Ketobacter sp. MCCC 1A13808: one gene and its partner. The protein of the gene in region 2 interacts with the protein of the main gene of each other region in a pairwise test. Links are inferred from orthologs where the notes say so. Each region holds a gene or a part of one and is shown on either strand. Other genes may lie near its edges. The genes, in order: FT643_RS18290 and FT643_RS10235.

Evidence for each region.
Region 1: the proteins of FT643_RS10235 (region 2) and FT643_RS18290 interact in binary tests that used the Escherichia coli proteins (3 or more experiments, as listed by UniProt). The link is inferred for Ketobacter sp. MCCC 1A13808 from one-to-one orthologs.

Annotation. Positions count from the first base shown.
Region 1 is NZ_VRKW01000012.1:57,700-72,788, forward strand. The notes cover bases 6,875-9,850. They hold FT643_RS18290 (ATP-binding cassette domain-containing protein), read right to left. Parts: upstream 9,332-9,850; coding sequence 7,418-9,331; downstream 6,875-7,417. Other genes in these bases: FT643_RS18285 (HD-GYP domain-containing protein), read left to right, coding at 6,875-7,399; FT643_RS18295 (histidine kinase), read right to left, coding at 9,454-9,850. Also shown: FT643_RS18255 (dihydrolipoyl dehydrogenase family protein), read left to right, coding at 1-1,096; FT643_RS18260 (DUF2164 domain-containing protein), read left to right, coding at 1,142-1,390; FT643_RS18265 (RidA family protein), read left to right, coding at 1,509-1,892; isoprenoid biosynthesis glyoxalase ElbB, read left to right, coding at 2,057-2,713; FT643_RS18275 (hypothetical protein), read left to right, coding at 3,142-4,140; FT643_RS18280 (MBOAT family O-acyltransferase), read left to right, coding at 4,212-5,810; more of FT643_RS18285, read left to right, coding at 6,149-6,874; more of FT643_RS18295, read right to left, coding at 9,851-10,503; FT643_RS18300 (FKBP-type peptidyl-prolyl cis-trans isomerase), read left to right, coding at 10,762-11,496; FT643_RS18305 (LPP20 family lipoprotein), read left to right, coding at 11,681-12,235; FT643_RS18310 (penicillin-binding protein activator LpoB), read left to right, coding at 12,232-12,819; FT643_RS18315 (COG3014 family protein), read left to right, coding at 12,834-14,159; FT643_RS18320 (LPP20 family lipoprotein), read left to right, coding at 14,137-15,089. UniProt on the Escherichia coli protein: Genetic data indicate it may be involved in ribosome assembly or function.
Region 2 is NZ_VRKW01000004.1:140,694-156,150, forward strand. The notes cover bases 6,059-9,402. They hold FT643_RS10235 (2-oxoglutarate dehydrogenase E1 component), read right to left. Parts: upstream 9,094-9,402; coding sequence 6,259-9,093; downstream 6,059-6,258. Other genes in these bases: odhB (2-oxoglutarate dehydrogenase complex dihydrolipoyllysine-residue succinyltransferase), read right to left, coding at 6,059-6,189. Also shown: FT643_RS10205 (bifunctional diguanylate cyclase/phosphodiesterase), read left to right, coding at 1-197; FT643_RS10210 (lysophospholipid acyltransferase family protein), read right to left, coding at 213-1,058; sucD (succinate--CoA ligase subunit alpha), read right to left, coding at 1,211-2,083; sucC (ADP-forming succinate--CoA ligase subunit beta), read right to left, coding at 2,086-3,249; lpdA (dihydrolipoyl dehydrogenase), read right to left, coding at 3,441-4,880; more of odhB, read right to left, coding at 4,948-6,058; FT643_RS10240 (succinate dehydrogenase iron-sulfur subunit), read right to left, coding at 9,428-10,138; sdhA (succinate dehydrogenase flavoprotein subunit), read right to left, coding at 10,150-11,922; sdhD (succinate dehydrogenase, hydrophobic membrane anchor protein), read right to left, coding at 11,926-12,294; sdhC (succinate dehydrogenase, cytochrome b556 subunit), read right to left, coding at 12,288-12,662; gltA (citrate synthase), read left to right, coding at 13,222-14,502; FT643_RS10265 (NAD(P)-dependent oxidoreductase), read left to right, coding at 14,566-15,429; FT643_RS10270 (TadE/TadG family type IV pilus assembly protein), read right to left, coding at 15,436-15,457. UniProt on the Escherichia coli protein: E1 component of the 2-oxoglutarate dehydrogenase (OGDH) complex which catalyzes the decarboxylation of 2-oxoglutarate, the first step in the conversion of 2-oxoglutarate to succinyl-CoA and CO(2).

The DNA of each region.
Region 1 (15,089 bases), on a different replicon or contig from region 2:
AAAGCTGATATCACCATGGGAAGTGGAAGTAAACGGCCAGATATTGAGTGCTCGTAGTATCGTAATCGCAACCGGTGCCCGGCCGGCCTTGCCGCCCATACCGGGACTGGCGAATACCGGGTTTGTTACCTCTGATACAGTGTGGGATCTGCGTGCAAAGCCAAAAAGCATTGCGATTATGGGCGGCGGGCCGATTGGTTGTGAACTCAGTCAGGCGTTTTCACGGCTCGGCGTCGAGGTGATGCAGATTGAAATGCTGCCACGCCTGTTGATGCGTGAGGATGAGGAGGTGTCTGCGTTGGTGCTGCAACAATTCCGCGAGCAGGGGATCAGGGTGATGTTGGAGCATAAGGTGGTGGGGGTGGATCGCTATGCGCGGGATAAAGTGCTGATCTGCGAGCATCATGGGAAGCGGGTGGTGGTCAACTGCGATGAAATTCTGGTCGCGGTGGGGCGTACCGCCAATGTCGATGGGCTGGGTTTGGAAGATCTCGGTATCGAGTTAAATCCCAATCGCACGATCAAGACCGATGATTATCTGCGCACGCCTAAATTTCCTCATATATTGGCCTGTGGCGATGTGGCCGGGCCCTATCAGTTCACCCACACCGCGTCCCATCAGGCATGGTATGCCTCCGTTAATGGTCTATTTGGTTCATTAAAGAAGTTCAAAGCCGATTACTCGGTTATCCCCTGGGCCACTTTTACAGATCCTGAAGTGGCTCGGGTGGGGCTCAACGAGCTGGAGGCACAGGAGCGTAATATTCCCTATGAAGTAACCCGTTACTCCTTGTCAGGCCTGGATCGCGCGATTACCGATGACGAGACCCAGGGCTTTGTAAAAGTGCTCACCAAGCCCGGTAAAGATAAAATTCTGGGTGTTACCATTGTTGCTGCACACGCGGGGGAGCTGATCGCCGAATATGTGCTGGCAATGAAGCACGGGTTGGGGTTAAACAAATTACTCGGTACTATTCATATTTATCCCACGATGAATGAAGCCAACAAAAATACCGCGGGTGAATGGCGTAAGAACCATAAACCCGAATGGTTGCTGCGCTGGGTGGAGCGATACCATCATTGGCGGCGGCATTAATTATGGGGCAAGTTAATTAAATCAATGTTGCTGGCAGGGGCAGTCATGATTGAATTTTCAAAAAGCGAAAAAGAGCTGTTGGTCGACAAACTAAAAGACTATTTTGATGCAGAACTAAAGCAGGAAATTGGCGGATTTGACGCCGAGTTTTTGCTGGATTTTATCTCTCGTGAAATCGGGTCTTACTTTTATAATCGCGGGCTGTATGACGCGCAAAACGAACTGCAGTCCAAACTCGATGGATTGTCCGAGTGCATCTATCAACTAGAGCAACCCACGGACTTTAGCCGTTAACCGGCAATCCAGGCCCGGTCACGAAATCTTACTGCCTAAGTTCCGTATTAACGGTAAAATTCCGCTCCCGGATCACCAGGTTATATTCATCATTAACAATCAATAGGGAGCAAAGGTTTTGAATAGAAAGCTGATTTCAAGCGGGTCTGAATTTGAGTCCAAAATGGGGTATTCCAGAGCAGTCGTGGATGGAGACTATGTGTTTGTTTCCGGAACCACCGGTTATAACTACCAGGAAGGTCGTATCAGTGAGGACGTGAAAGAGCAGGCTGATCAATGTTTTAAAAATATTCAGGCGGCATTACAGGAAGCCGGTAGCTCAATCGAAAATGCGGTGCGTGTGACTTATATTGTTCCGAATCGAGATGACTTTGAACCCTGCTTTCCGGTACTCGCGAAGTGGTTGGGTGAGGTGCGTCCTGCGGCAACGGTGTTTGAAGCCCGGTTACTGGATGACAACATGAAAATTGAGATACAAGTAACCGCCCGCCTGAACGGGTAATGAGTCACGATGAGCCCAGGCCTATTCAACCGGCGTGGGCTCATTGATTCATTGCCGGTCCGCATTAACATCACGTGACCCGCGTTATATTATTCCCGAACCATTCAGATCAGTACAATCCGAGCAAAACAATCCGGTTCCATTTATCAGTAGGAGAATGAGCGATGGCTAAGAAAATAGCGATTATTTTATCAGGGTGTGGCGTTTTTGACGGCGCGGAGGTTTATGAGGCGACACTGGTGCAACTGCGCCTGGATGAGGCTGGAGTTGAGTTTCAATGTATGGCTCCTGATGTTGATCAAATGCATGTGCTGAACCATATGACAGGTGAGGAAATGCAGGAAACCAGAAATGTCCTGGTGGAGTCTGCCCGATTATGTCGCGGCAATATTATCGATGTCGCTCGGGCGGATGCCGCTGACTACGATGCGGTCATTGTGCCGGGCGGCTTCGGTGTGGCAAAAAACCTGAGTACCTTTGCTGTTGCCGGACCAGAGATGGCTACCAATGAAGCGGTACTCGGGTTCTTGCAAACCATGCGGGGTCTTAAGAAGCCCATTGGCCTGGTGTGTATCGCGCCCGTGTTGGCGCCGAAGGTATTCGGTGCGGGTGTGACCTGCACGCTTGGCAGCGATGACGATGATGCAGCCAAAGCCGTCATCGTGATGGGGGCAAAGCACCAAGCCTGCGCAGTGGAGGAAATATGCATAGATGAGCAAAACAATTTGATTACGACGCCAGCTTATATGCTGGCAGGGCGAATATCAGAAGCGTCCAGCGGAATTAGCCGGCTGGTATCAGCTGTGTTGGAGCGGGCCTGAGTAAACCAGTAATCCGAAATGTGATGGCAGTCTTGTTTTTACATAATTCAATATGTTGGATGATATTTGATCGACTCGTAAGGTCATGAAAGCCCAGTGGTTTTAGGCTCAATGAACAGAGGTGATCGGCACTTTGGGTGCCTCGCGTCGGAATATTGGTCAGACCGCCTTGTTCCCCTTCGGGAGAGCTGATATAACGCTCAGCTCTTTTGACGGACCTTAAGTGAAAAATGCTACCTGGTCGGAGGTCTACGGAAAAAGAGTGTATTAGTATCTCTGCCACTCAAGGAAATCTCTTCGAGTTGCAGCCGGGTTAAAACTGGAAAGGGGCATCGCCAGGGCACACTGCCAGCTGCTTTGTTCACTGTTTATTCGTTTTTATTATGGAAACCCGAACGTGCGTTTCTATAAATAATGGATTTGGTCTCATGAGGTTTTTCACATTTTTCCTTTCTGGATTGTTGCTGGGCGCAGTGGTATGGATGTCGGTTATTTATACTTTAATAGGTACACCCGGTGACAGCTCTATTGGCCTGCACGAAACGTTTTCTATCAAGAAAGACATCCTGACCGAGACCCCATCGCCAAGAATTATATTTGTGGGTGGGTCTGGCGTTTTAATGGGCGTGGGGGCGGATATCATCAATGAATTGGTTGGCGTACCTACGGTCAATTTTGGCATTTGGGCCGGCTTCGACCTCGTCTATCAAATGCATAATATAAAAGAGTTTCTCCGCGACGGTGATGTGGTTGTATTCTCGTTCGAATATACGAACTACGACTATCCAACCAGAATGTCCGAAGGCACCCGACAATATGTTATGCAACGTGATGAAAGCTATTTTCTGGAGCAGCCAGTAATGGAGCAGCTCAACCAGATTTTCACCCTGGGGCCGGAGGGTTTCTATAAAATACTGGCTGCCGCATTGGTTCCGAATGTGGAAGTAGAGCGGGCTTATCCCATCGAAAAAATCAACGAGTTTGGTGATCAAACGGTAAACCGGGTGGATAAGCCGGATGCTTTAAAGCAACGGATTATAAAGAATAGAGGGCCTGATAACTTCAGTCATAAAGTCGATAATATGGATCGTGGGCTCACTGCACTGGCCGATCAAATTGAGGTGTTGCGGGACAAAAAAGAAGTTAAGTTTTTGGCGACTTACCCCAATACAATTTATTTCAAAGAGTATGAAGATGGCCACTTGAACCAATTTGAGGATAAGTTTGAAGACTTCTTTGAAAAGAAAGATATTCCGGTGCTGGGGGCCGCGCGGGACTTCATGTATCCGAAAAAATACTTTTATGACACAGCCTATCATTTGAATAATCTAGGCGTTGAAAAGAGATCGAAAGCATTGGCTGAGTTGTTATTGAAAGACGGTGATATACAGAAGATGAGAAAGTACTGGAAAAACCGTTCGAGCTAAAGACAGCGGTGTGTCGGTTTGGCTGACATGTATTCGGGGTTTTCGTGATTCTTCTGTGGTAGTACTGGTTTATGCTGTTTAATTCAATCGAGTTCATTGCTTTTTTCCTGCCGTTTGTATTAGTGGCGTATTTTGCCTTACAGAAATACGCGCCGGTTAAGTTCGCTATCGGCTTTCTCGTATTCAGTTCTCTTGTTTTTTATGGTTGGTGGAAGCCGGTTTATTTGCTGCTGCTGATCTTTTCCCTTCTGGTAAATTTCTTTCTGTCACAAACGATCCTTAACCTGAATCAGCGGCAAACCGACCGCCACAAAGCATTGGCAAAGTGGACGATGATCGGGGGAGTCGTACTCAATCTGGGCTTAATTGGCTACTTTAAGTATACGGATTTTCTGATCGATACCCTGAATCAGCTATCGGGAGCCAACGTTGGTTTTCTGGATTTAATATTGCCATTGGGAATCTCGTTTTTTACCTTTCAGCAGGTGGCCTATCTGGTGGACACGTATCGGGGGATCACCACAGAGCACCGCTTTTCCTATTATTGCCTGTTTGTGACTTTTTTCCCCCAGTTGATCGCCGGGCCCATTGTCCACCACAGTTCTGTAATGCCACAATTTGAACGAGAGTCTACGTTTAGGTTTGACATCAACAACCTGAGTGTCGGCTTGTTTATTTTCAGCATCGGGCTGGCAAAAAAAGTACTCTTGGCAGACAGTATTTCCGATTTCTCGACACCGATATTCAGTGCCGTCGATAGGGGCGAATCGGTTACTACGGTCGAAGCATGGGCCGGGGCGCTGGCCTACTCCCTGCAGCTCTATTTCGATTTTTCGGGTTACTCTGATATGGCAATTGGTCTCGGCATGATGTTCGGGATTCGCTTGCCGGTTAATTTCAATTCGCCCTATAAATCAATCAATATCATTGAATTTTGGCGTCGCTGGCATATGACCCTTTCTCAGTTCCTGCGCGACTATGTTTATATTCCGTTGGGGGGAAATCGCAAGGGCACGTTGAGTCGCTACAACAACCTCATGATTACGATGCTGGTTGGTGGTCTATGGCATGGGGCCGGTTGGAATTTTATTATCTGGGGTGGGTTGCACGGTTTCTATCTGATCTGTAATCACGGGTGGCAAAACGCCAGTAAAAAGTTGCCGGCTGTATGCAATGTTTTCCGCTTCCGTCCGGTTTCGATTTTTATTACCTTTATTGCGGTGGTGTTGGCTTGGGTCTTTTTCCGGGCAGAGACCTTCAGTGGCGCCGGTGTGATGCTAACGGCGATGCTGGGGGTTGAGGGTGTCAGCTTTCCGGTGGCTTTGGAGGTCACGCTGAACCAGATGGGTAAGCATGATTTGATTTCCTTGCTGAACAGTCTTGGGGTGGTGATCAGTCCCGATCCCAGTATTATCAGAACTAAGGACTGGTTTAGCTCCGGTGTGCCGTTAATTGGCGTGCTTTTATTTGTGGCGTTCTTCATGCCCAATAGTCTGGATATGCTGCGAAAAAGCAACCTTATTCAGGGCCCCGACTGGATTATCAGCGGGTCTGTCTTAAACGGCACCAAAGGTAGGGTGATGGCGTTGGCGACCGGCGTGGTGTTTTTTGTTTCACTCATGACCATGATGACCACCAAGCAATCCGAGTTTCTTTATTTCAACTTCTGATCAATCCGTCTTTGATTGCCGAGCACGTTGCCCCTTACCCTGAATGTGAGCAGGATAGGGGGCAACGTGCTCGGCAACAAAGCCCATTTCGCCAGCGGATAAGCCCCCTATGGTTGCATAGAGACGAAACGGAAAATGCGCTACATTTGTTACAAAACAGAACAGTGCTGAACCTGTTAATTCTTTGTAAGATCTTGATATTAAAGGGCTATGTTCAGGTCCTGCTGTTTTTTTCCAGATACGATTAGCTACAATTAAAAACAACTCAAAGCAGCGCGGAATTCGGATTCTTGTTCTAAAGTTAAAAGACAAAGTAGTAGATCGAATTGCCCGAATCCATGAATCAGAATACGCCTAATGATCGTGACACCATTAAGGTGCCCATTGACGAACTTGAGCTGGGAATGCATGTGTCTGCGTTGGACCGGCCTTGGCTTGATACACCGTTTTTATTTCAGGGTTTCCCCCTGGAAGATCCCGACGATCTGGCAACGCTGCGCAATATCTGTGAATACGTTTATATCGATGTGCTGAAAGCCCGCCATGTCAGTTCCGATGCCCGAACCTCACCGGTTGACCTTGACCGATGCCCCGAGAACTACGCGCTACAGGCGAAGGTAGAAGAGGAGATCACCAAAGCCCACATCAGCTATCAGTGCAGTTTTACCGAGGTGGAGCAAATTCTGGATACCGCGTATGTGGATAAGCTGCCGGATACTCGGGTCATCCGGGAACATATCAGCGAGTGTGTCGATTCCATCGAGCGTAACCCATCGGCTATGTTGTGGCTAACCCGGATTAAGAACGCAGATAAATATACGGCAGAGCATTGCCTGAATGTAGGGTTGCTGGCAATTGCATTCGGGCGGCATCTGGGTGTGGGGCGCAAGCACATGGAGCTATTGGGGCTGTGCGGCATGTTGCATGACGTTGGCAAAATGAAAGTGGATCAGACCATTCTGAACAAGCCGGGCAAGCTGACCAAAGAAGAATATGAGCATATTAAACTGCACGTTAACTTCGGCTGGGAAATTCTGCAGCAGGATACGACTTTGCCCGAGGAAGTGATTGCCGCCTGCCACCATCACCACGAACGGCAAGATGGGCAAGGGTATCCCGATCAATTAGACGCCAATACGTTGGGGTTTTATACGAAGGTGGTCACCATAGTGGATGCCTACGATGCGATCACCAGCCAGCGTTGTTATAGTGCCGGTACGACATCAGCAGCAGCGTTAAAGATTTTATACGATAACAGCGGTACCCAGTTTGATCCCAAACTGGTGGTGAAATTTATCGAGTGTATCGGAATCTATCCTCCCGGTGCGCTGGTGGAAATGATGAGCGGTGAAGTGGGTGTTGTTATATCAGTCGATCCGGTCAACCGTTTGCTGCCCAAAGTCGCTTTGCTGTTGGATGCGAATAAAAATCCCATGCAGCAGCGAATTGTGGATTTGAAACGACAACGTGATCTGGACGCTGAACGACAGCTGAGGATCCGTAAAGTATTGATGGATGGGTCGTTTGGGGTGGACCTATTTGAATTCACCACCAGAAACATCAATATGCAAAGTGCACCGGATTTATAAGTTAGCGACGCTATCCGGCTACTGTTCTTCCAGTTCCTGTATTGTCTCTGAAAGAGTCATCCAGGCTGTCTCTGTCTCATCCAGGTCGCTTGCAATAACGCCTTGCTGTTTCAAAAGCCTGTGCAGCGAATCCTTCTGGTCGGCTTGATAAATGTCCGGATCTGCCAGGGCTTGCTCCAGTTCCGCTTTCCGACTTTCCAGCTCCGCCAACCTTTTTTCCAGTTTTTGTAGCTGAGTTTTTAGTGGCCGCAATTGTTTACGGGCTTCTGCCGCCTTTTGACGCTCGGCTTTGCGGTCCCGTTTAACATCGGAAAGGGGGGCCGATGCAGTGTCAGTCGAGTTGCCCGACGCTTGAGATGACTGGCGGAATTCCAGTAACCATTTAGCGTAGTCATCCAGGTCGCCATTAAATAACTTAACCTGGTGGTCGGCGACAAGGTACAAATCGTCTGTGGTGGCGCGTAACAAATGGCGGTCATGCGACACCAGCACCAGGCCGCCTTCATATTCCTGTAGTGCCATGGTGAGTGCCAGTCGCATCTCCAGATCCAGGTGGTTGGTGGGCTCATCCAGCAGCAGCAGGCTGGGACGGTGCCAGATGATGATGGCTAGCGCCAAACGGGCTTTTTCACCACCGGAGAAACGCGCAATGCCGGCGTTGACGGCATCACCCTGAAATCCGAAGCTGCCGAGGTAATTTCTCAGTGTTTGTTCGTCGGCCTTGGTGGCGATGCGCTGCATGGTGAGTAGGGGGGTTGCTGTTTCGTCCAGCTGATCCAGCTGGTGTTGGGCGAAGTAGCCGATCTTGCAATGCTCCCCCTTATTCTGGTGCCCCGCTATCAGTTCCAGATTACCGGCCAGCGATTTTATGAGGGTGGATTTACCGGCACCGTTGGGTCCGATGAGTCCAATTCTGGACTCGGGTGAGAGACGCAGATTCACTTTATTCAGAATCGGGGTTGAAGCGTAGCCGAGTTCGGTGTCTTCAAAATCCAATAGAGGGTCTGAGACCTTTTCCGGAGAGGGGATGGAAAAATGGAATGGTGAATCCACATGAGCCGGAGCAATTTTTTCCATGCGCTCCAGCGCTTTAACCCGACTTTGTGCTTGTTTGGCTTTGCTGGCTTTGGCTTTAAAGCGAATTATAAATTTTTGCAGGTGCTCAATCTCAGTCTGTTGTTTTTCGAATGCGGCCTGTTGATTGGCCAGGCGAGCACCGCGCTGGACTTCAAAGCTGGAATAATTACCACTGTAATAATTGAGTTGCTGATGCTCGATATGCAGAATGTGTTGCGTTACCTCATCGATAAATTCACGATCATGTGAAATCAGAATCAATGTGCCGGGATAGCTTTTGAGCCAGTCCTCAAGCCACAGAATGGCGTCCAGATCCAGGTGGTTGGTGGGCTCATCCAGCAGTAGGATGTCAGAGGGGCACATCAGCGTCTGAGCCAGATTCAGGCGAACACGCCAGCCTCCTGAGAATGATTTCACGGTCGTGGCAAACTGGTCTTGCTGAAAGCCCAGTCCAGTGAGTAATTTTGCCGCCCGGGTATTTGCGGTATAGGCATCAATATCATCCAGTTGTTGATGCAGGCGCGCAATGTCATCCACTTGGTTTTGCTGCTCGGCTTGCGCTAACCGGCTTTGATATTCCCGCAATAATTTATCACCATCCATTACATAGTCGATGGCAGAGCGATCCAGTGCTTCCACTTCCTGTGCCATGTGCGCTATCCGGGTATTAGCCGGAATTCTGACTTCGCCGGAGTCGGCACCCAAGCGTCCTTGCAGCAAGGCGAAGAGGGATGATTTGCCGCAGCCGTTCTGACCGACCAGGGCGATATGCCAGCCGGGATACGCTGTGAAATCAGCTTCTTGAATTAGACGTTTGCTGCCCCTGAAAAGGGAGACGGATTGCAGTTGAATCATGGATGGTTGCTTACGGCCAGTGAGTACAGGGAGGGCAGGATAGCGAATTAGCGGGTATGAAAAAAGGGTTGCCCTTCTACAGGAGCAACCCTTTTTCGCATTTTCCTGTTGATTACAGGGCTTTATGCGTCTTTTTCCGGATCGAAAATGCTTCGGTCCGGTGCGCTTGGCGCATCAACAGGCTTCAGTTCGAACGGCTTTTCTTCCACTTTAGGTGTCTCTGGCTCGGTAGGCTTCGGCGCTTCCGGCTTAGGGGCAACGGGCTTGGGGGATACGGGTTTCGGCGCTTCGGGCTTGGGGGCTGCAGCCGGTTTGGGTGCATCCGCCTTTTGTGCCGGAGGCTTGGGGGCAGGCTTCGGTGCCGGAGTGGGCTTGCTCGCTACGGGCTTTTCTGTTTTGGGTGTCACGGATTTCACGGCGGCCGGTTTCTTGGCGGCGGCTTTTTTCGCCGGTGCTGCTTTCTTTGCGGCTGCGACTTTCTTGGCGGGCGCTTTTTTCGCTGCGGCTTTCTTGGCAGGCGCCGCTTTTTTTACCGGTGCCTTCTTAGGGGCTGCCTTTTTGGCTGCTGTTTTCTTTGCAACGGCTTTCTTGGCAGGCGCTTTTTTGGCTGCCGCCTTCTTCACCGGGGCTTTTTTCGCTGCGGTCTTGGCAGACGCCTTTTTAACGGCGGCTTTTTTGGTTGCGGTCTTTTTCGCGGCTGCGGCTTTCTTGGCAGCGGCCTTGGCTTTGATGGCGGCTTTTTTGCGTGCATCAGCTAATTTCTTAGCTGCTGCTTTAGCCTTTATTGCGGCTTTCTTCGCTTCAGCTCTTTCTTCCGCCTGGATTTGTTTCGCTACCGCTGCCGCCGCGCGTTTAACTTTGTTGGCATTGGCGATCGATTTTTTCAGTGCGGCTTCTTCGGCTTTTGCGGAAGCCAAATTGGCTTTGGCATCTGCCAGTCTGGAATCGGCGGCAGGGGCATTCGCTTTACCGGCTGCTTTTTTTGCAGCTACGGCGGCTTTATCAACGGCTTTCTTAGCGGATACTGCTGTTTTCGCGGCGGTGGCAACCGCTTTTTTACGGGCTGCTTCCAGTTGTATTTCCAGTTTTTCGATCTGGGTTGACAGCTCAACCACCGGATCTTTTTTTACTTTAACGGCAGGTCTTTTTGCCGTGGTTTTTTTTGCTGCCATAATCAGAGTTCCTCAGCTGAGATTTTGGTGACGCGGTCGCTTGCAATTATACGTGTTGTTTAAACAATATCTACCTTTCTTGTGATAGCCCCCGCACAAATCAAGCTAAAATTTTGCTTCGATATAGTTCAGATAGTGGGGGATTCTGTTACCATCAAGCCCGATTCAAATTCAGAACAACAACATCGTAATGAACCATCATCGCTTATCAATGTCTGTTTGTTGATATTCGGATATATGCTTAAGACAGGAGAAATCATGAAGAACTATATATTGGTTGCCACCGCCTGCGCCGTTTTAGTCGCTTGTAAGGGTGAAGCAAAGAATGAAGTCGATGCGGAAGCGGCCAAGGCCGATACGGAAGTCAGCTTACAAACAGAAGATCAGAAAGTCAGTTATTCCATTGGCGTCCGTTTCGGTGAAGGGATGGGTAAAGATCTTCAGGAACTGGATCTGAAAACGTTTTACAAAGGGTTTGAGGACGGCTTTAAGGGCGTAGAACCCAAAATGACCCCGGAAGAGATGGTTGCTACCATGAATGCGCTGCAAACCCGCAAAATGGAGGAGCAGCAGAAAGCGCAGTCCGAAGCCATGGATAAGAACAAGAAAGAGGGCGAGGAATTTCTCGCTAAGAACAAAGAGCGCGACGGTGTAGAAGTGACTGAGAGTGGGTTGCAATACGAAATCATCACCGAAGGTGACGGCGAAACACCGGACTCCAACGACAAAGTGAAAGTGCACTACCATGGTACATTGCCGGACGGGACCGTTTTTGACAGTTCCGTTGAGCGTGGCGAGCCCATTGAATTTGCAGTAGACGGCGTTATCAAAGGTTGGACAGAAGCGCTGCAGATGATGAAAGTTGGCGAAAAACGCAAGCTGTTCGTGCCTTCTGACCTGGCTTACGGCGATCGTGGAGCGGGTCCGAAAATCGGCCCCAACCAGGTATTGTTGTTTGATGTTGAACTATTGGGCGTGGAAAAAGTCGACTAAGCCGCTTTGTCGTCTGGCCTGAATGTTAAAAAATACCGACTTTAAGTCGGTATTTTTTTGGCTAAAATGACAGCATGGTGGTGTCTAATGTAACAACTCGCAGATGCCTCTGTTTTACAGTAAGCTGTCGATTCGGCAAAAAACGGATTCAAGAATAACGACATAGAATAAGGAGCAAAGCACTATGTTTCGTCCCGTTTATCGCTTTACCCTGGTATTGATTGTAATGGGCCTGAGTGCCTGTAGCAGCAACTCTCCGACCATAGAAAGTAATATGGGCGTGAAGGGCGCTCCGGATTGGGTGAATGAAGGCACCCAGTCGGTTGATAGTGTAGACGGGCGTTTCATTTATGGTGTTGCTTCTGCGCCGTCTATGAATGACGAATCGCTGCAAACGGCTACCGCAGATAATCGCGCCCGTGCCGAAGTCGCTAAAGTGGTTTCCACCTACGTCGATTCCACCATGTCGGATTACACCGCAGCCACCGGGGATACGTCCTCTAACAGCATCGAGAACAGTATTAATAGTGCGACTCAAACGGTACTCAACGGCGCCAAGATCAAGGGTCGTTGGAAAGATAAAAATACCGGGAATGTCTATTCATTCGCGGAAATGGATATGAAGGCATTGGATGACGCGATCAGCACCGCAGGGAAGTTATCGGATAGCTTTAAAGCCTATTATTCAGAAAACGCATCCGCGAATTTCGATCGCTTTATAAAGGATACTGAAGAATGAAGTATTGGATTCTAAGCGCGTTTGTATTGCTTTTGGGGGCTTGTAGCACCTCCGTCGAGCGGGTTTCATCGGATTCCACTATTGATCTGAGTGGTGCCTGGAACGACACCGACTCCCGCCTGGTGGCGGAAGAGATGATTCAGGATGCGTTGTCTCGTCCTTGGATTTCAGATTTTAGCGGTCGCACAGGGAAGCGACCGGCCGTTATCGTCGGCACTGTCCGCAATCTCAGCCACGAACATATTAACGTGAAAACCTTTGTCGCTGATATGGAAAGGGCGTTAGTGAATTCCGGCAAGGTGGATTTTGTGGCCTCTCGGGATGAGCGTGGTGAGATCCGAGATGAACGCATTGATCAGGATTTGAATGCGCGGGAATCTACCCGTAACGCGGCCGGGCAGGAGTTGGGTGCCGATTTTATGTTGCAAGGCCAGATCAATACAATTATCGATATGGAAGGCAAGCAGCAGGTGCGCTATTACCAGGTCGATCTTACTATGATCAGTATGGCGGATAACCGGAAAGTCTGGCTGGGTCAGAAGAAAATTAAAAAATTGGTTAAAAACTCCAAACTTCGTTACTAAGTTTCCGTCACTCTATGACGCCAAAAATAGTGATCAGGGTACTGCTCCTGTTGGGTGCCCTGATTTTTCAATCCGGGTGCGCCTCGTGGCAGGTGAACCAGCTCGCAACCAATCTGACCAGAGCCGGGCCGCAGGCAACCCTGGATCACCTGCAACAAATATCCCCTTCCAACCGTGACCGGGCGCAGTACCTGTTGAATCGCGGTATGCTGAAATTCTATCTCGGTGAATTCGGTGCCAGTCGCCAGGATCTGGAGCAAGCTAAATCCATTATGACGTCGTTACAGGCAGCGAGTGTGTCCGAGAATCTAGCAGCCGTCAGCGTGAATGAAGCATTGCGGGCGTACTCCGGTTCTGCCAGCGATCAGGTTTTGGTGCACCTGCTGCTGTCGTTGAATTATTTGTTCAGTGGGGACGCAGACGGAGCCCGGGTGGAAATGCTGCAGGCGAATGTCACCATGCAGCGTCTGGATGACGGTAAAACAGATCAGGGACAATTAGCCGGCGCGCAGTACGTAGCCGGCGCGATCTATGAAATGAACGGCGAATACGACGATGCGTATATTAGTTATCGCAGGGCCTATAACATTCTCAATGAACGCAAGGATCCGATCCCTGGTGCGTTGAAAACGACATTGCTGAATTTAGGTAAGCGTCAGGGGCGTGATGAGGATTACCGCGAATACAGCGCCCGTTTTGGTGCCTCGGCAACGCCGTTGGCGAAGGGGGAAGTGGAATGGCTTTTGTTTTATCTGGACGGTGTGGTCAGCACCAAAACCGATAGCCGTATTTCAGTCTACAGTGATCGTGCCCGCTCGATGGTGAGTGTAGTAATGCCCCGTTACAATCCATCTAATTATCGCGCCCGGTTTATATCATTGGCTGCAAATGGCCAGACGCAGCGAACAGACATCATAGAAAATCTGGAAGACCGGGCCCGGGAAGACCTCAAAAACGATAGCGCTAAAATGCTGGCAGCGGCCACCTTAAGGGCTGTCGCCAAATACAATATGGTGCAGGAAGCACAAGATAAAGGCGATGCGGCCGGTATTTTGATGAACGTGCTATCGGTTGCGTCAGAGCAAGCTGATTTGCGCAGCTGGAATATGTTGCCGGCGTCCATTCAGGTGGCCCGCATCCGGGTATCTGCAGCCACCCGGGTACAATTGCCGGAGTTGGGGGTGACCCTGCCTGCCGCCGATACCCTGGCTGCGAAGCAACTGGCCGCAGTCATGGCAAACAGCCTTAACGATGATTATTTTACCTATCCAGTTATGACACCGACCTCGGTACCACCCTCTGAACAAGGAGAATTCAATGGCTCTTCGAATACACCTTAATGCGGCAGTTGCGCTCGTACTGTTGAGTGTGTTGGCAGCCTGCAGTAGCGCGCCGAAACAACCCGAATGGATTGACAAGCCGGACGCCGAATATCCGGCCCATACGCATCTGGCTGCGATCGGCTCGGCGGATAATCGCCCACTGGCGGCGGACAGAGCTGTGAGTAACTTATCCAAAATATTCGAAGTGGCGGTAGCCGAGTCGAGTTTGGATTTCAGCTCTGCGCAGCTAAGTTCAACAGGGGGTCAGCAAGTCTCGAGTAATGAACAAAAGGTGACACGCAGTGTGAGTACCGAGGCCAAGCAGGTGATGTCCGGCGCTCAGGTTGTTGAATACTGGGAGTCGGAGGAGGATGCCAGGATTTATGCGCTGGCGATCCTGGCCAAACAGCCTGCAGCGAATCGCTTTCGCAAATCCATCACGACCTCTGATCGGGAAATCAACGAACTGGTCAATTACGCAACCAGCAAGGCGGGCAATCCGTTGGTTGCATTAAAGGCGTTAAAAAAAGCGCATGGGCTGCAACTGGAGCGGGATCAGCTCAATAAGAATCTAATGGTGGTGGCAAGCGGGCAAGGCGTTGACGGGCGTTATGATTTACCGGCGATTGAAAAGTTGATCCGCGACGGTTTATCGACGTTGAAGATCGCCGTAAAAGCGGATGACCCTTCCGTAAAAGCCGAATTACAAAAAGCCATTTCTGATCTAGGCATTACTACTGCGCAGCAGTCTAATCTTGTGTTGCAAGGCACCCTGGATACGGCTCCGGTAGAAGCGCGGCAAAATTGGTATTGGCTGCGGGGTTCCTATGAGCTGATCTTCTTTGACGGAAGTAATGTGCTGGACAAACAGCGCTGGCCGATCAAGGTATCGTCGACCGAGCAGAATCTGTTAAAACAGCGCGCGCGGGATGAGATTAATCGCAATTT
Region 2 (15,457 bases):
CCGCAGCTGTGATCGCTATGGCCCACAAGCTGGGATTGAAAGTTGTTGCAGAGGGTGTAGAGCAACTGCTGCAAGCGGATTTTTTGAAGGAAAATTCCTGCGATTATGCACAAGGATATTATTACGGGAAGCCAATGAGCGTAGACGATTTATATAAAAATATCGGACATTACGAAAAGTGGCGTTCTCAGGGCTAATGGTTTCGGCTTGCCCTACAGATGGTTTAATAGCTTTCTGATTATTCCGGACTCATGGTCCTGCTCACGGACCGTCAGCAATTCTCCAATCAACGCCTGAATTGCAAACGCGACCTCGTCACGCAGCTCAAACAACGCATTTTGATCATTTTCCTGACCAGAAAACCGAGAGACGTCAATTTCATCTCCGATGGCGAAATAAAACCGTTCTGGGCGTGGCAACATGGTCAAACCCAGGCCTCGAGTTAGCGGCATAATCAGATCACCTCCACGCAGTATGCTGCTTTTATCGAGCAAGCCGGTTTTTCTTAGCATTTTGCCTAGCACCGATTTTTTAATATCTTCAGCATCCAGTACGATGTCGTACATATCATCCGGACCGACTGCCGCAAACGGAACAATGTTATACCCATGCTGTATTGCCATACTGCAAAACCCGGTGCGTCGCTTCCAGGTCAGCTGGTATTGCTCGCCTTTTCGCTTGCTGACTTCACGTGCCCCTCCCGGGAACACCATTATGTGCTCGCCCCGCGTCATTAGCTCGGAACAATTTTCCCGCGTGCCCTCTACACCTCCGGTCCGGTCCAGCATGTTTCGCCAACCCGGAATAGTATAGTGAGCGTGATCGGCCAGCGTTCTGATCAGCACGCCCTTATCCCGGTATACCTGGGCTATCAGTAAAGGGACATCAAGTACCCCATAAATAGTGTGATTGCCCACCAATAGAGTCGGCTTCGAAGAATCTACTTTTTCCAATCCGAAAAACTTGGGGCTGAAATACATGCGCAGGGGTTGCGTAAGTTTCCACAACTGCTCGGGTTTAACAAGCGAGGTATCAAACGGCTTGTGCTGGTAGGTCATGAATTTTCCCGGAAACTGATCATCCGCTTTATAATTATATTAGCGAGAACGGTAATAAGTAGGCCATTGTCGCAGAATTCCGGACAACAAAAAACCGGCAAACAGTCTCCTGATACCGGCTTTCTGATTTGCTTTCTTTGCTTAACGGGATTTTACCAGCCAGTCAGCTCTTTCAACGCAAGCCCCATTTCGGATGGGTTGCGAACAGTCTTGACACCCGCTTCCTGAAGCACAGCAAATTTATCGTCAGCGGTACCTTTTCCGCCAGCGATAATGGCGCCAGCGTGTCCCATACGTTTGCCTGGAGGTGCAGTAACACCCGCAATGTAAGAAACAACCGGCTTGGTGACGTGCTCTTTGATAAAGGCGGCGGCTTCTTCTTCTGCGGTTCCACCAATTTCACCTACCATAATGATAGCTTCGGTCTGGGGGTCTTCCTGAAGCAGCGCCAACGCATCGATAAAAGTTGTACCGGGAATCGGATCACCGCCGATACCAATACAAGTGCTCTGGCCGAAACCCAAAGCGGTCGTCTGGTTAACCGCTTCATAGGTTAAGGTACCGGAACGCGAAACGATGCCGACCTTACCGGGCTGATGGATGTGACCGGGCATGATACCGATTTTACATTCACCTGGGGTAATAATGCCGGGGCAGTTAGGACCAATTAGGCGCAAACCTTTCTGTGCTACGTATTCTTTTACGTACAACATATCCAGAACAGGAATGCCCTCCGTAATACACACGATTAAAGGAATGCCTGCATCTGCTGCTTCGATTATGGAATCTTTGCAGAACGCAGCCGGTACATAAATCACGGTCGCATCACAATCGGTAGCGGCTTTCGCCTCAGCTACAGTGTTAAAAACGGGCAAACCCAAATGCTCGGAACCGCCTTTACCCGGAGTTACGCCACCGACCATTTGCGTACCGTATTCAATTGCCTGAGTGCTATGCAGAGTACCTTGAGCACCAGTGAAGCCCTGGCAAATGACTTTTGTGTCTTTGTTGATTAGAACGCTCATGATTAACCTCTCACCGCTGCAACAACTTTCTCGGCAGCGTCATTAAAGCCAGTCGCTGCTATAATATTCATCCCGCTTTCTGAGAGTACTTTCGCACCCAGCTCAGCGTTATTGCCTTCCAGACGAACCACTACCGGAATCTTTACGCCTACTTCCTGAACCGCACCGATAACACCTTCTGCGATCAGATCACAACGCACGATACCGCCGAAGATATTAACCAGAACGGCTTCAACACTTTGGTCAGAAAGAATGATTTTGAATGCTTCCGTGACACGTTCTTTGGTAGCACCACCACCCACATCCAGGAAGTTAGCAGGCTTGCCACCCTTCAGCTTAATGATATCCATGGTGGCCATTGCCAAGCCGGCGCCGTTTACCATGCAACCAATATTGCCTTCCAGCGCTACGTAGTTAAGATCCCACTCCGCAGCACGACGCTCACGCTCATCTTCCTGGCTCGGATCGTACATGTCGGCCAGATCCGGGTGACGCAGAACCGCGTTTCCATCAATAACCAACTTCGCGTCCAAGCAGTGTAAATTGCCTTCAGACGTGATAACCAGCGGATTCACTTCAATCAGGGAAATGTCTTTTTCTTCGAACAATTTCGCCAGACCCATAAAGATCTTGGTGAATTGCTTAACCTGATCGTTAGACAGGCCCAACTGATACCCCAGATTGCGACCCTGATAGGGCTGCGCACCGACTAATGGATCGATCTCAGCTTTCAGGATTTTCTCAGGGGTTTCTTCTGCCACTTTCTCTATCTCAACACCGCCTTCAGTGGATGCCATGAACACCACACGACGAGTTGCACGATCTACAACTGCACCTAAATACAGCTCCTGATCAATATCGGTACAGGTTTCTACCAGAATCTTATTAACCGGCTGACCTTTTGCATCGGTCTGATAGGTCACAAGGTTTGTACCCAATTGCGCCTTCGCGAACTGGATAATTTCTTCTTTAGAGCTGACCAGTTTCACACCACCCGCTTTACCACGCCCCCCCGCGTGGACCTGTGCTTTAACCACCCAGCGATCTCCGCCGATTTTATCAGCGGCGTCTGCTGCTTCTTCGGGTGTGCTTGCTGCAACCCCTTGTGAAACAGGCAGACCGTACTGAGCGAACAATTGCTTGGCTTGATACTCATGTAAGTTCATTGGCTCACCATCGATCTGAAATTGTGTGGAAATTCCCACATTATACTTGCTTGACGCGAATCTTTTCCCTCGCACCAGTTTGCGCAAAATGCGCTTTGGAGTTGTTAAGCTCCTACCAACTGAACAATCGTAGTCCTAGTCCAGTAAAAAGGTTGCACCGGGAAACCCGACTTAACCCAAACTTCAAAATATTACTTACGGCGTTTACGCTTGGCTGAATGTATGGCTTTGCCATCCACATCGAGACAAGCTTCATGGAATACTTCTGACAAGGAGGGGTGGGCAAAAACCATCATCTGCAGGTCTTCCGTACTTGCACCGAACTCCATCGCGATCAACGCCTGCATAATCAGTTCCGATGCCTGAGGCCCGACAATATGAACACCCAGAATGCGGTCACTGGTGGAATCGGAAACGACTTTCACAATTCCCGCTGTTTCGTTCGCGGCCGCTGCACGACCGTTGGCTGCAAAAGAGAAAGACCCGACCTTATAATCGTCGCCCGCCGACTTCGCTTGTTCTTCCGTTATTCCTACCCAGGCAACCTCCGGATGGGTATACACAACAGAAGGAATGCAATCGTAGTTAATGGCCGTCGTATGTCCGGCAATAATTTCAGCAACCATGACACCTTCTTCGGTGGCCTTATGTGCCAGCGCCGGGCCGCGCACGATATCACCGATGGCGTATACACCCGGCACATCGGTTGCGCAGCTTTGGTTCACAAAAATAAATCCACGTTCATCCAGGTTAACTCCGCTGTCCGCAGAGAAAAGATCCACTGTGTAAGGGCGGCGGCCCACTGCAACAATGAGCTTATCCACCACTACGGATTGATCGCCTTCTGAATCGGTGTACTCAACAGTCACTTTATTTTTGTCAACGGTGGTTCCGGTCACACGAGCAGAAAGACGCACGTCAATGCCCTGGCCTTTCAAATTTTTCAGCAACTCCTTAGAAATTTGACGATCCACCATGGGCAAAAACGAGTCCATCGCCTCAAGCACAACCACTTCGGAGCCCACACGGTTCCATACGCTGCCCAATTCCAGGCCAATAATACCACCGCCAATCACGCCCAACTTTTTAGGCACGTCAGTAAACTCGAGTGCACCTGCATTATCCACAACGATGTCGTCATGCAAAGGCGCAACCCCGAGTTTGATCGGTTCTGAACCAGCCGCCAGAATTACGTTCTCCGCTTGCAATACTTCCGCATCGCCTTCATGCGGTGTGAACTCAACCTGTTTGCTTGCTAACAGCTTGCCACGACCTTGCAGCCAGGTAACGCCGTTGGCTTTCAGCAACATGGCTACGCCATCGGTTTGTTTCTTAACAATATCGTCTTTGCGTTTAAGCATATTGCCGATATTCATTTTTACACTTTTGGCTTCAATACCATGGATCTCAAAGCCTTCTTTCGCTTCGTGATATTTCCAGGTTGAGTCCAGCAGCGCTTTTGAAGGGATACAACCAACATTGGCACAGGTCCCGCCTAACGCCGGCTTTCCGTGTTTGTTGATGTACATATCGATACAGGCAGTGTTTAAACCCAAATGTGCCGCTTTAATCGCTGCTGCATATCCACCTGGACCGCCACCAATAACTACTACATCGAAACTTTTTGCCATGACAATTACCCATTAAAAATTCGTATGTTTAAGCCAGTATCCTTTCCGGCTTTTCGATAAAGTTCTGTTAGAGATCCAGCAGTAATCGAGCCGGGTCTTCCAGTAAATCTTTAATCGTTACCAGGAATTGCACGGCCTCTTTACCGTCTATGATGCGATGGTCATAGGATACTGCCAGATACATCATGGGTAGGATTTTCACCTCACCGTTGACGGCCATCGGTCGCTCCTGGATTTTATGCATCCCCAGAATGGCGGTTTGCGGCGGGTTCAAGATTGGTGTTGACCAAAGGGAACCGAATACACCACCATTGGAAATGGTGAAGGTACCCCCGGTCATTTCATCCAGTCCCAGCTTTCCGGCCTGCGCTTTCTTGCCGTAATCCACGACCTTACCTTCGATTTCGGCGAAATTCATTTTATCTGCGTCGCGCAATATGGGTACGACAAGACCGCGATCGGTCGACACCGCCACCCCTACGTCGTAATACCCGTGATACACGATATCCGTACCATCAATGGATGCGTTCACTGACGGGTACTTTTTCAATGCTTCGACGGCGGCTCTGACAAAGAAGGACATAAACCCGAGGCGATGCCCATGGGCTTTTTCAAACATATCCTTGTAATTTTTGCGCATCGTCATCACCGGTTCCATGTTGACTTCATTAAATGTTGTCAACATAGCGGCATTTTGCTGCGCAGAAACAAGCCGCTCGGCGATTCGGGCACGCAAACGGGTCATAGGCACGCGTTTTTCTTCACGATCCCCGAAATCAATATTCACCGCTCCGGCTGGCATTGGTGCCGGGGTGCCGGATTTAGGCGTTTCTTTAACAGCCGGTTTTGCTGCCCCGCCTTTCAGATGGCTTAACACATCTTCTTTAGTGATGCGCCCGCCTTTTCCGGTGCCTTTTATCTGGCTGGGATCTAAATTATTTTCTGCTATTAGTTTTCTTACTGCTGGTCCCCAGCTGTCCTCAGCACTATTAGTAGAGGGCTCTGGTTGCGCTGCTGCCGGTGCTGCTTTAGTTTCCGCTGCGGCTTCAGCAGGCTTGGGACTAGCACCCTCACCTTCCTCAAGATAGCCAACCAGCTCCTGGCTAAGGACGGTATCGCCCTCTTCTTTAAGAATTTTACCAACCACACCGTCATGCGGTGCAACGACTTCCAAAACCACTTTGTCGGTTTCAATGTCAACCAGTAATTCATCGCGAGCAACCGCTTCACCGGGCTTTTTGTGCCAGGTTGCAACAGTGCCGTCTGCAACGGCTTCGGGGAATTGCGGGGCTTTAATTTCAGTTGTCATTTGTGTTCCTTATTCGCCTCTAGCTTTTAGCCAAATCAATTCTTGCCGGCATAAATTGCCCGACACCTACTATTCGATGTTGAACGCCGTGTCTACCAGTGAAGCCTGTTCCTCAAGATGCAGCGCCATATAACCTGCTGCCGGTGCTGCAGAACCTGCACGCCCGGCATAATGCAATAGTAGATCCGGATAATGACTGTGAACCACGTGCCGCATGTGGTGCTGGCTGCAATACCAAGCACCCTGATTCATGGGTTCTTCCTGACACCAGACCACATGTTTCACTTTTTTGTATTGCGCAAACAGCTTACTGAGTTCCGCTTCGGGGAAAGGATATAACTGCTCGATACGCACCAGCATAGTGTTCTTGATGTCCTGCGTAGCCCGATGCTCGAACAAGTCGTAATAAACCTTACCGCTGCACAATACTATGCGCTCAATGTCTTTCGGATCGTGTTCCCATGCATCCTCAAGTACCACTTTGAAATACCCGTCAGCCAGGTCTTCCAAGGTCGATTTTGCCAGTTTGTGACGTAACAAACTTTTGGGAGACATGACCACCAGCGGCTTTCGCAATGGCCGTATTGCCTGCCGACGAAGCATGTGAAAAACCTGTGCCGGTGTGGTTGGCACGCACACCTGGATATTGTGCTCAGCACAAAGCTGCAGGAATCGTTCCAGCCGCGCAGATGAATGCTCAGGCCCCTGACCTTCATAACCATGGGGGAGCAACATTGTAAGCCCGCAGAGTCGCATCCATTTATGTTCCCCAGAGGAGATAAACTGGTCGATCACAACCTGCGCACCGTTGGCAAAATCACCGAATTGAGCCTCCCACACCACCAGACCGCTAGGGGCTGTCGTGGAATAGCCATATTCGAACGCAAGGACCGCTTCTTCAGACAACAATGAATCATACAATTCGAAGGAAGCATTATTGGTCCCTACAGATTGCAAAGGGACTACAGTACCCTGGACTTTTTGATTGTGTATCACCGCATGCCGGTGAGAGAAAGTACCACGACGCACGTCCTGCCCGGTCAACCGGACCTGGTAGCCTTCGTGCAGCAATGTTGCGTAAGCCATGGTTTCGCCAAAGCCCCAATCGATTGCCAATGCCCCCGCTGCCATTTTCTGCCGGTCTTCACGAATTTTGGAAACCTGGCGCTGCACCACCATCCCATCGGGCAGTTGATCCAGCTTGTTCGCTAACTCCTGGAGCAGCTTCAAATCAACGCTGGTATCGTAGTAGGCCGCGTAGTCATGACCAAGATAAGGCGTCCAATCCACAAAAAGCTCTGAATTGGGCTTCTTCACCAATGACTGTACGACGTGCTGTCCGTTGTCCAACGCGCTACGATACACATCCATCATCGATGTGACTTCTTCCTGGCTGAACAACCCTTCTTCAACCAAGCGATTGGAATAGATTTCACGGGGGTTCTTTTTCTGTCGTATAACAGAATACATAATCGGCTGCGTTATGGCTGGTTCATCGGCTTCGTTATGACCGCGAGCCCGGTAGCAAATCAGATCAATTACAACGTCTTTCTTAAACTGTTGACGAAAATCGATAGCCATCTGGGTCACAAACAGAACCGCTTCCGGATCATCCCCGTTGACATGAAAAATGGGAGACTGGACCATCTTCGCAACATCAGTACAATATTCTGTAGAACGCGCATCATGGCGGAAGCTGGTGGTGAATCCCACCTGGTTATTTATTATGATATGAACCGTACCACCAGTACGATAGCCACGGGTCTGGGACATCTGGAATGTCTCCATCACCACGCCCTGACCGGCAAAAGCAGCGTCCCCATGCAACAACACAGGCACCACCAGATCGCCTTTCTTATCGCGACGACGATCCTGGCGGGCACGGACCGAACCCTCCACAACCGGCGACACAATTTCAAGGTGCGATGGATTAAATGCCAATGCCAAGTGCAATTCGCCACCGGGAGTCATTACATTGGAAGAAAAACCTTGATGATACTTAACGTCGCCGGAACCCACTTCGTTTTTCTTCAGGCCTTCGAATTCACTGAACAATTCAGCGGGATTTTTACCTAAAATATTCACCAGAACATTCAGACGACCGCGGTGCGCCATCCCCAGTACAAGCTCTTTGGCTCCGTAACTTCCAGCTCTCTGAATAATTTCATCAATACAGGGTATGAGGCTCTCACCGCCCTCCAGACCAAAGCGCTTGGTGCCCGGATATTTGGTAGCAAGCATCCGCTCCAGCCCTTCTGCGGCAATCAAGCGTTCCAACAGATGTGATTTAACATCGCGGCTGTAATTGGGTTTAGAGCGCACACTTTCCATGCGTTGCTGGATCCAGCGTTTTTCCGCCGTATCGACAATATGCATGTATTCGACACCGATGCTGGCGCAATAGGTTTGTTCCAACGCATCCACAATTTCTTTCAAGGTTGCTTCTTCACGACCTAGAAACACATTGCCGGTTTGATAGGTGGTATCCAGATCGGCTGCAGATAAACCATGATGGGAAAGATCGAGATCAGGAACGGGTTCCCGCTCCATTATGCCCAGCGGATCCAGCTTTGCTTTTTGATGCCCGCGCACTCGGTAGCCGGTAATCAATTGAAGTACTTTTACCTGTTTTTTCTCATGCTCAGAAGAAACGCTGCTCACTGCCAGGGGCTGAGCTCGACTCTTATTTTTGGCAAGATACAGGAAATGTTCGCGGATGGTGGAGTGTGGGACGTCGGATTCGGTTCCGTTTACCCGGGGGAGTTTGTCGAAGTTATCGCGCCATTCTTCAGGCACAGAATTGGGGTCTTGTAGATAAGCTTCATATAGCTCTTCGACGTAGGTAGCATTCGAACCTGAAAGGTGCGACGTACTCCATTGCCGATACATCAAACTATCATCCATTGCAGATCACCGTGTCGATTAGAACACTACCTGCAAAGACGCGAATCAGCAACAGACACGTGAAAACATGTTAGGTTTGCGACTGGCGGGTTGGGCCAAATGCGCTTTCAGATAGTTCGGTTTTACCGATTTGTCCTAAGGTTAAAAATCAACCTGCTTCCGCTTTTTGAGCGGCGCAGGGAAATTCACAGAAATCGTCAAAACTTTGGTATAGAGACGATTCTGCATTCCCAACATCAAGTGTAGCGTCTTTTTTTAATCAGCCACCCGGAAGGGAATTGCGCAGGTGGCTAAGACTGCTGAATTATATAGACATATGAACAATAAACAAACTTTAAGTACCCTGAGAAAGTAACAGGTTGCGTATGCTTCCAATCGCTTTTGTAGGGTTCAGACCTTTAGGGCAGACGTTTACGCAATTCATTATGCCTCGACAACGAAACAGACTGAACGGGTCATCCAGATCCGACAAACGTTGCTCTGTCATTGTATCCCGGCTGTCAGATATAAACCGATACGCCTGTAGCAATCCTGCCGGCCCAATAAACTTATCCGGATTCCACCAGAAGGAGGGGCAGGAAGTGGAGCAACAAGCACACAAAATGCACTCATACAGGCCATCGAGCTTATCCCTTTCTTCCGGACTTTGGAGACGCTCGATCGGCGGGACCGGGGTATTGTTAACAACATACGGCTTTATCTTTTCATATTGCGCATAAAACATAGCCATATCAACCACCAGGTCCCGGATCACCGGCAAGCCCGGTAACGGACGCAGAACCAGTTTTTTGTTCTTACCATTGGTAGCTTGTGATATTGAGGTGATACACGCCAGCCCATTCTTACCATTAATGTTCATGCCATCGGATCCGCAGACCCCTTCACGGCAGGAACGGCGATAAGCCATGGTGGTATCTTTGTCTTTCACCAGATTGAGCACGTCCAGCACCATCAAATCTTTACCGCCGGTATCGATCTGATAGTCCTTCATGTACGGTTCGGCATCTGTATCCGGGTTGTAGCGATAAATACTAACCTGCAACATGTGGATTCACCTTAATAAGTTCTGACCTTGGGCTGGAATGTTTCAACCTGCTTAGGCGCAAAGTTAACTTCACGCTGTGAAAGCGTTTTGGAATTCGGATCATAGAGCGAGTGCGCCAACCAGTTTTCATCATCACGGTCCGGAAAATCATAACGGCTATGCGCGCCACGGCTTTCTTTACGACCCTCTGCCGCAATGGCGGTTGCCTCAGCTACTTCCAAAAGGCTATCCAGCTCCAGCGCTTCGATACGAGCAGTATTAAACGCTTTACTCTTATCAACCAGATGAGTATTACCGATACGTTCCCGGAGCTCTTCCAGCTTCGCAACGCCCTTCACCATCATGTCGCCTTTGCGGAATACACCAAAATTGTTCTGCATATTGGTTTGCAGCTCTTTGCGTAACGCCGCGACATCTTCTCCGGCAGTGCTGGCTTCCAACCTGTTCATGCGGCTCATAGCTTGCTCAAGATCGGATGCGGTTGAATCTCGTAATTCAATGCCCTGCTTTAACGATTGCTCAATGAACATGCCGGCAGCACGACCAAACACAACCAGATCGAGCAATGAATTACCGCCCAGGCGATTTGCACCGTGTACGGATACACAGGCCACCTCCCCAACGGCATACAAACCTTCAACGATTTTGTCTTTGCCGTCGGCATCGCGAGTAATCGCCTGACCATGGATATTAGTCGGGATACCGCCCATCATGTAGTGACAAGTGGGCACCACCGGAATAGGCACCTTAACCGGGTCGGAAGCTGCAAACGTAATCGCCAGCTCACAAATGCCCGGCAGCCGCTTATGCAATACTTCTTCACCCAAGTGATCCAACTTCAACATCACATGGTCGCCTTCCGGCCCGCAACCGCGGCCATCCAGGATTTCCTGCATCATGGAACGCGCCACAACGTCACGCCCAGCCAGGTCTTTCGCATTGGGAGCGTACCGCTCCATGAAACGTTCACCATCTTTATTTATAAGGTAACCACCCTCGCCCCGACAACCTTCCGTTACCAGAACACCGGCGCCGGCGATGCCGGTGGGATGAAACTGCCACATTTCAATATCCTGAACAGGCAGCCCTACGCGCAACGCCATGCCCACACCGTCCCCGGTATTGATCAAGGCGTTAGTGGTTGACGAATAGATACGGCCTGAGCCACCAGTGGCAAATACGGTTGCCTTGGATTTGAAATAAACCGTTTCACCGGTCTCCATGGAGATTGCGATAACACCGGTAATGGCCCCGTCCTGGTTTTTCACCAAATCGACGGCATACCACTCATTATAGAAATTGGTGTTGCAACGAACGTTTTGCTGATAAAGCGTGTGCAGCAACGCATGACCAGTACGGTCTGCCGCTGCGCAGGTGCGGGCAGCCTGACCGCCTTCACCGAAATTCTTGGATTGGCCCCCGAATGGACGCTGATAGATGCGACCTTCTTCCGTACGGGAGAACGGCAACCCCATATGGTCAAGCTCATAGACGGCTTCTGGGCCGACGCTACACATATATTCGATAGCGTCCTGATCACCAATGTAATCAGAGCCTTTCACTGTGTCATACATGTGCCAACGCCAATCATCATTGGGGTCAGAACTAGCTATCGCACAGGTGATTCCGCCTTGTGCGGATACTGTATGTGACCGGGTCGGAAACACTTTTGAAATGAGAGCGGTCTTTTGGCCGGACTGCGCCAACTGAAGCGCAGCGCGCATGCCGGCACCGCCGCCGCCAACAATTACTGCATCAAAATTTAACGTACGCATACCTGACATGGCTTAAATTCCCCACAAAATCTGAATGCCCCACACTACATACACTATCGTGACCAGTGCACATATGCCCTGCACCGCAACCCGCAGAGCAGTACCCATTGCCCCAAGTTGGCGGGTGGTCAGATAATCAGTAGTTATGGTCCAAAGGCCGACCCAGGCGTGGGCTGCCATAGAAAACAGCGCAATCAATGTGAAAATGCGCATAAAGGTGGAGGTCATATAACCCTGCCACTGCTGAAATGTCAGATCGGGATTGAGAACCAGAAACCCCATCAAGCAGACAAAATACACTCCGAGTACAACGGCTGTCGCCCGCTGAATCACCCAGTCATAAAGGCCGTTTTTGCCTAGACTCGTAACACTGGTTACCATACCCAAATCCCCGCAACAATGATCAGCACCGCTGAAACAACCATAACCGCATAAGAGAGTGCTTGAGAACTTTCCAACTCTTCGAAGTAACCGGCGTCCATCAACAAGTGGCGCACCCCAGCCACGAAGTGATATATGAAACCTGCCAGAATGGCCCAGATGATAAATTTCGCTATCACACTGTCCAAACATTGTTTTAACTGGCTAAACGACTCTTCACTTTGCAGAGATAAACCTAACCCCCAAATTACGAATGCCATACCAGCGAATATGATTACTCCTGAAATGCGATGTGTGATCGACGCCACCATCTGCGGAGTAAACTTAAACGTCATTATATCCAGATTAACAGGTCTTTGACTTTTCACGGCTCTAACCACTGAGACTGAGGCCCCTAAGGAGCGTTGAAGGAAGATCCAAGAATGGTTAGGTGAAGAAAATCAGGAAGTTGCATTTGAACCCGAATTTCGTACCCTCTCTCTCATTCGGGGCCGAAGTATAGTCTTATCGCAATTCAAATACAAATGACTCTTGGCCGCCGCAAACCTTGTTTTACAAGCATTTATTACCACGATGGAGCAATTAGTAAATGAGTTGCACTATTGTGGGCTAAGCATACAATCAAAGACCAATTTGAAGGGCGAACGAATGCTTACGTCTGAAATAAATTGACAAACTTTCGTTGAGTGATTAGTTTTGGCGCGACTTTGGCTCGAGACTTCAGGTACTTGAGCGTAAAGTAGTACAATGCATTCACGATCATTCGATAAAAAGCCAGCCGCTGTCCTAATTTGAACGACGTTGGACTTAACCCAGGGCTCCACTTTAACGAGCACGTAGGCGCGGGAAGGAACTAAACAGGTGAACTCCCGAAAGTAGGCACAGATCCTGCCTGTAAATCCTACCTACCGAGTACAGGAGAGTATTATGACTGAGAAAAGCGCTCAGTTAATCTTAGGTGAAAACACACTCGAACTTCCCATTTACTCCGGCACCATTGGGCCGGACGTAGTTGATGTCGGCAAACTGACTGGCCAGGGAGTTTTCACGTACGACCCAGGCTTCGTGTCCACCGCTGCCTGTGAGTCCAAAATAACTTATATCGATGGCGGTAAAGGGGTTCTCCTACACAGGGGTTACCCTATTGACCAGCTAGCAGATGATTCTGATTATCTGGAAGTTTGCTATCTCTTGCTGTACGGGGAACTCCCCAACGCAGCAGAAAAAGAAAAGTTTGAAAGTACAATCCGGAACCACACCATGGTTCACGAGCAGCTTCGTAACTTTTATCAAGGCTTCCGCCGCGATGCGCACCCCATGGCAATCATGTGTGGTGTTGTTGGAGCACTGTCTGCGTTCTACCATGACTCACTGGAAATCTCTGACGAGAGACACAGGGAAATCGCAGCATTCAGGCTGATCGCGAAAATGCCGACTCTGGCTGCCATGTGTTATAAATACTCTCTCGGACAGCCCTTCATGTACCCGCGAAACGATCTGAGCTATTCAGAAAACTTTCTGCAAATGATGTTCGGCAACCCTTGCGAGGAATATCAGGTTAATCCGATTTTGGCGAAAGCGATGGATAAAATCTTTATTCTTCATGCCGACCACGAACAAAATGCATCCACTTCCACAGTACGTCTGGCAGGCTCCTCCGGCGCCAATCCTTTTGCCTGTATCGCTGCCGGCATTGCTGCATTGTGGGGACCAGCCCACGGTGGAGCTAACGAAGCGGTACTGGAAATGCTGGACGAAATCGGCGATGTTTCCAGAGTTGATGAGTATGTGGCAAGAGCAAAAGACAAGAATGATCCCTTCCGCCTGATGGGCTTTGGTCACCGGGTATATAAGAACTACGATCCGCGCGCCAAGGTGATGAGAGAGACTTGTCACGAAGTCCTGAAAGAGCTGGGCATTAAGGATCCGCTGCTTGAACTGGCAATGAAGCTGGAAGATATCGCCCGCTCCGATCCGTACTTTATTGAGAAGAACCTGTATCCGAACGTGGATTTTTACTCCGGCATCATTCTGAAAGCCATCGGCATTCCCACCAGCATGTTCACCGTCATCTTCGCTTTGGCGAGAACTGTCGGCTGGGTTGCGCATTGGCACGAGATGATCAGCGGATCATATCGCATTGGTCGTCCACGGCAGCTTTACACTGGCTCACCGCAACGTGACTTTACCCCTCTCGACAAACGGTAAAAGAACGATTAAAAAGGCTGCCTAGGCAGCCTTTTTTTTATCCTGATTTCAGATAGAGGGAAGATTATGAAAATTGCATTCATCGGGTTGGGCGTTATTGGATTTCCGGTAGCTGGACATTTAGCAAGTGCAAATTTTCAGGTTTGCGTATTCAACCGTACTCAATCTAAAGCAGAACAATGGCTGCAAAGCTACCCCGGAGAGAAGGCTGACACTCCAAAACAAGCTGCGATCGACGCTGACTTGGTTTTCACCTGCGTCGGCAACGACGATGATCTGCGCCAGGTCGTTCTCGGAGAGCATGGCATTATTCATGGCATGAAAAAAGGCTCCGTTTTGATAGACCACACCACAGCTTCTGCCAATGTGGCAAAAGAAATTGCCGCCGCTCTGGCCAATGTAGAGGCCGGCTTCATTGATGCGCCGGTATCCGGTGGTCAGGCTGGCGCCGAAAACGGGCAGTTAACAGTCATGTGCGGCGCTGAAGAAGCGGTGTTCGAGCGGGTGCAATCGGTGATTCAACGCTACGCTAAACAGGTCTCCTTGATGGGCAGCGTTGGTAGCGGACAAATGACCAAGATGGTAAATCAGATTTGTATTGCAGGCCTGATTCAGAGTTTGGCTGAAGGGGTACAGTTTGCCATTAAAGCAGGACTGGATGTCGAAAAAGTTTTTGATGTGATCGGTAAAGGTGCGGCTCAATCCTGGCAAATGGACAACCGCCATAAAAACATGCACGACGATTTTTACGATTACGGTTTTGCCGTGGACTGGATGCGCAAAGATCTAGCCATTTGCCTTGAAGAAGCTAAATCAAATGGCTCTGAACTGCCCATTGCTAAAATGGTGGATCAATTCTATTCCGATATTCAAAGCATGGGTGGTGGACGCTGGGATACTTCCAGCTTGCTCAAGCGGTTAGTCTAGCGAGCATCATTCCTCTGGGAACCCCTGG